DNA from 2 places in the Streptomyces sp. NPDC049954 genome. Region 2 is predicted to be linked to the other one. Evidence: riboswitches for the same ligand, from Rfam matches in the RefSeq annotation. Region 2 holds a riboswitch; the other holds the start of a gene.

The links. A riboswitch is a leader RNA that binds a small molecule or an ion and turns the genes downstream of it on or off. The one in region 2 is predicted to bind cobalamin.
Region 1: linked by a shared signal. The riboswitch ahead of AB0J21_RS26110 (ribonucleoside-diphosphate reductase subunit alpha) and the one ahead of AB0J21_RS12235 (cobalamin biosynthesis protein) in region 2 are both predicted to bind cobalamin.

What each region holds. Positions count from the first base shown of each region.
Region 1 covers NZ_JBFALS010000012.1:185,134-187,298, reverse strand. Annotated here, with positions in the region: gene AB0J21_RS26110 (ribonucleoside-diphosphate reductase subunit alpha) at 1-1,269, opposite strand, end outside; cobalamin riboswitch at 1,404-1,537, opposite strand; gene mctP (monocarboxylate uptake permease MctP) at 1,882-2,165, opposite strand, start outside.
Region 2 covers NZ_JBFALS010000005.1:52,332-54,496, forward strand. Annotated here, with positions in the region: gene AB0J21_RS12225 (inorganic phosphate transporter) at 1-468, shown strand, start outside; gene AB0J21_RS12230 (hypothetical protein) at 506-778, shown strand; cobalamin riboswitch at 971-1,115, shown strand; gene AB0J21_RS12235 (cobalamin biosynthesis protein) at 1,230-2,165, shown strand, end outside.

The sequences.
Region 1 (2,165 bases), on a different contig from region 2:
CTCGGCGGTCTGGTTCGCGGTGCGGTTGGAGTGGTCCTTGAAGGTGATCCAGCCCTGGCCGGTCTGCGCGAGGGTGCGCATCATGCGCCCGTACAGTTCGCGGGCCGGCAGCGTCCTGCGCGCCAGACCGGCCGCCTCCGCCCCGCGGTACGCGGTCTCGAACTCCTCGCCCCACAGGTCCGTCAGCTCGGGGACGTCGGCCGGGGAGAACAGCGACCACTCGGCGTCCTCGGCGACCCGGCGCATGAACTCGTCCGGGATCCAGTGCGCGAGGTTGAGGTGGTGGGTGCGGCGCTGGTCCTCACCCGTGTTGTCGCGCAGCTCCAGGAACTCCTCGATGTCGGAGTGCCAGGTCTCCAGGTAGACCGCGGCGGCGCCCTTGCGCCGGCCGCCCTGGTTGACCGCCGCGACCGAGGAGTCCAGCGTCTTCAGGAACGGCACGATGCCGTTCGAGTGCCCGTTGGTGCCCCGGATCAGCGAACCGCGGCTGCGGATACGGGAGTACGCGATGCCGATGCCGCCCGCGTGCTTGGACAGCCGGGCCACCTGGAGGTAGCGCTCGTAGATCGAGTCCAGCTCGTCCTTCGGCGAGTCCAGCAGGTAGCACGAGGACATCTGCGGGTGCTGCGTACCGGAGTTGAAGAGCGTGGGGGAGGAGGGCAGGTAGTCGAGGCGGCTCATCAGGCGGTACAGCGAGGCCACCTCGTCCACGGCCGCCGCCGACTCGTCCGCCGCCAGGCCCGAGGCCACTCGCAGCATGAAGAACTGCGGGGTCTCGATCACCTTGCGGGTCAGGGGGTGGCGCAGCAGGTAGCGGCTGTAGAGGGTGCGCAGCCCGAAGTAGCCGAAGCGGTCGTCGCCCTCCAGGTCGATCAGCGCGTTCAGCCGCTCGGCGTGCAGCTCGGTGAACCGCGCCGTGCTGTCACCGATCAGGCCCTCGCGGTGGCCGACGGCGACCGACTCGGCGTAGGTGTACGAGCCCTGGCTCCGGGCCTCCTCGGTGATGCCGAGGGTCAGCAGCCGGGCGGCGAGCCGCGAGTAGGCGGGGTCCTCCGAGATGAGACCGGCGGCGGCCTCGGTCGCCAGTTCGCGCAGCTCCGCCTCGTCGGCGTGGGCGCTGCGGCCGCGCAGGGCGGCGGCGGCGACCCGGCCGGGGTCGGTGTCGGGGAGATCGGCGGTGAGATTCGTCAGGGTCCGCAACAAGGCGGTTCCCGGAAGATCCTGCTCGGCCGTGACCGCTGAAGCGGGATCTGCTGGCGCGATGGTCACTGTGTGGCTCTCCCTCGCTCGGCTGTGGACCGGCGGGGGGCAGCGGGGAGCGGCGCACGGGCCCGGGCAGGGCGGGGCGACACATCCACCGGCCCACTCCGCGAGGCCCGGACGTCTGGGCGCCAGGGCCGGTCGGCCCTTGGCGCGCTGTCGGCAGGTCCTCGGACTCGGGCGTGCAAAAGGCGCACCACACACCGTTGCGGGACAGTTCCGGATTCGCACCGGATTTCCCTGCGGCGACAGCGAGACTGAGCATACATGTGGGGTGGGTGGGCTGAGAGAGACCCCAGATGTTGTGTCGGGAGGCGTGAAGGTCACGTACCGGCCAAGCGTTGTGGAGTGCCGACAAGGGGGCGTTCCCCGGCCCGCGCAGCGGCCCGACCCGAGGTGCCCGCGCGGTGTGCGGGCTCCACAAGCGGCCCCCGCCGGGGCCCCCGAAAACTGATTCCGCCGGGACGGCCCGTCCCGGCCCGGCGGCCTGAGCGAACGCCGGACGGGCCCGGAGGAGGAACCGTTCGCTCCTCTTCCGGGCCCGTCCGGCCGGGGGTCGGTGACCTGTCGCGGTTCGTTGCGCCGGGACCGGTGACCTGTTCCGGTTCGTTGCGCCGGGGGTCAGTGGCCGGCCGGCGCTCCCGCCGTCGCGGGCGGCAGTTCCTCCTGCACGCCCGGGTCGCCCGCGTCCACGACGTAGTCCGAGGGAACCGTCTCGTCGATGCCGTCCGGGGCCTTCAGGGCCCGCAGGACGACCGTGAGGACCAGCGTGACGACCAGGTTCAGCACGATGGCCGTCACGCCGATGTAGCCGATCTGGCCGAGCCCGGGAATCTCCTTCGAGGAGCCCCCGAAGTGGTCCTGGGTGGGGCTGGCCACGGTCCAGGCCGCCCACGTCCCGTACG
Region 2 (2,165 bases):
TCGACGACGCAGGCGTGCTCGGGCTCCGTGATGGGCGCGGGCCTCGGCCGCAAGGGCGGCGTGGTCCGCTGGTCGACCGCGAGCCGGATGGCCGTCGCCTGGGTGCTGACCCTGCCGGCCGCCGCCGTCGTCGGCGCGGGCGCGGAGTTCCTGACCCGCCAGGGCGCCTGGGGGGTCGCGCTGACCGCGGCCCTGCTGATCGCGGCCGGCGGCTACATCTGGATGCTGTCGCGCCGCAAGCCGGTCAGCCACCACGACGTGGGCGCGGGAACCCCCGCTGCCGCCGCCGGGACCTCCGGGGTGGTCACCCAGGCCGTGGCCGCCGTGACCCCGCCGCCGGCCGGCGCCCTGAGCGTCCCGGTGCAGCCGACGGCGGCCGGGGCCCCCGACACCCTGACCGCGACCATCGACGCCCCCGTCCCGCTCGCCGACCGCCCCACCGAGCGCGCCGGATCGGGCGCGGCCTGAGCCCGCTTCGGCGGACCGGCCAGAAAGGACCTCGCACATGAACATCGACTGGGCCGCGCTCGGTTCCGTCTTCGGCGTGAGCCTCGGGATCACCGTGGCGCTGGTGGGCGCGTTCGCGCTCGGCATCGCGGGCCTCTCGCGCGCCTCGCAGACCAGGCGCGCGACGGCCACCGGCACGGCTCCCGCCGCGGCGGCGCCCGCGGGCGGGACGGGCGGTGGCGCGCCGGCTCTCCTGCGCACCGGTGCCTTCGCGTGCTTCGCGCTGTGCCTGGCGGCCGTCGCGTACGGGATCTACGTCATCGTCGCCTGAGCCAGGCACGAGCCCTCGGCGCGGAGGGCGAGGGAGGGGCGGGCGGCCGTGCGGGCCGTCCGCCCCTCCGGCGTCCGCGGTCCCGGCGCCGCACCCCGTCGCCGCACCCCGGCGCCGTTTCGCTGCGGCGCAGGTCGGAGGCGGTGTGGGTCTCGGCACATGTCCGATTTTGACGTCAAGTGACAGTTGACGGGTGTTCTCCGGGCGTGGTGGACTGCCGGGGCCCCTTCGGCAGCAGCAGAGGAAGCCCGGTGCGAATCCGGCGCGGTCCCGCCACTGTGAGCGCAGAGCACGTCTCTTCGTGAGTCAGGAACTCTCGCTGCCGGACTCCTTCGAACCAGGGCGCGGACCCTGAGTGAGGACACCCGCATGTTCGGCAGCCGCCGTCCCGCTCCGCCCGGAGCCTTCCGTCTCCCGTCCACCGCACGAGGTGTGACGGCGGACTGACGCCATGCGTGCCGAACGTGTTCTCACGGCCGGCGCCACCGCCGGTCTGCTCGGCGACCTGCTCCTCGGTGATCCCCGGCGCGGCCATCCGGTCGCGCTGTTCGGGCGTGCGGCCTCGGCCGCGGAGCGGGTCCTGTGGCGCGACCACCGGGGCGCCGGAGCCGTCCACACCGCGCTGTGCGCCGGAGGTGCGACCGCCCTCGGGGCGCTCGCCGCGCGCTCCGTACGCCACTGTCCCGCCGTCTCCTTCGCCCTGACCGCCGCCGCGACCTGGGCCGTCGTGGGCGGCACCTCGCTGGGCCGGGAGGCCCGCGCGATCGGTGCCGCTCTCGCGGCCGGCGAGGTGGAGAGGGCGCGGGCGCGCCTGCCGCACCTGTGCGGACGCGATCCGCGGTCCCTCGACGCGGACGGGATCGCGCGCGCCGTCGTGGAGTCCGTCGCCGAGAACACCTCCGACGCCGTGGTCGGCGCCCTGGTGTGGGGCGCGGCGGCCGGGGTGCCGGGGCTGCTGGGTTTCCGCGCGGTCAACACGCTGGACGCGATGGTGGGTCACCGCTCCCCGCGCCACCGCCGTTTCGGCTGGTCGGCGGCGCGTCTTGACGATGTCGTCGGCTGGCCGGGGGCGCGGCTGACGGCGGGCCTCGCGGCCTTGTCGGGCGGCCGGCCGCGCGCCGCGCTCACCGCCGTACGCGAGGACGCGCACCGCCACCCGAGCCCCAACGCGGGCCCGGTGGAGGCCGCGTTCGCGGGGGCGCTCGGCGTGCGGCTGGGCGGGACCCTCGCGTACGGCGGGCGGGTCGAGCACCGGCCGGTGCTGAACGGGAGGGGGCGGCCGGTCGCGGTCGCCGACATCGAGCGCGCCGTACGGCTGTCGCGGCGGGTCACCTGGCTGTCCCTGGCGGCCTGCGCCGCGGCGCGTACCGGCTGGGCGGCGCTGCGG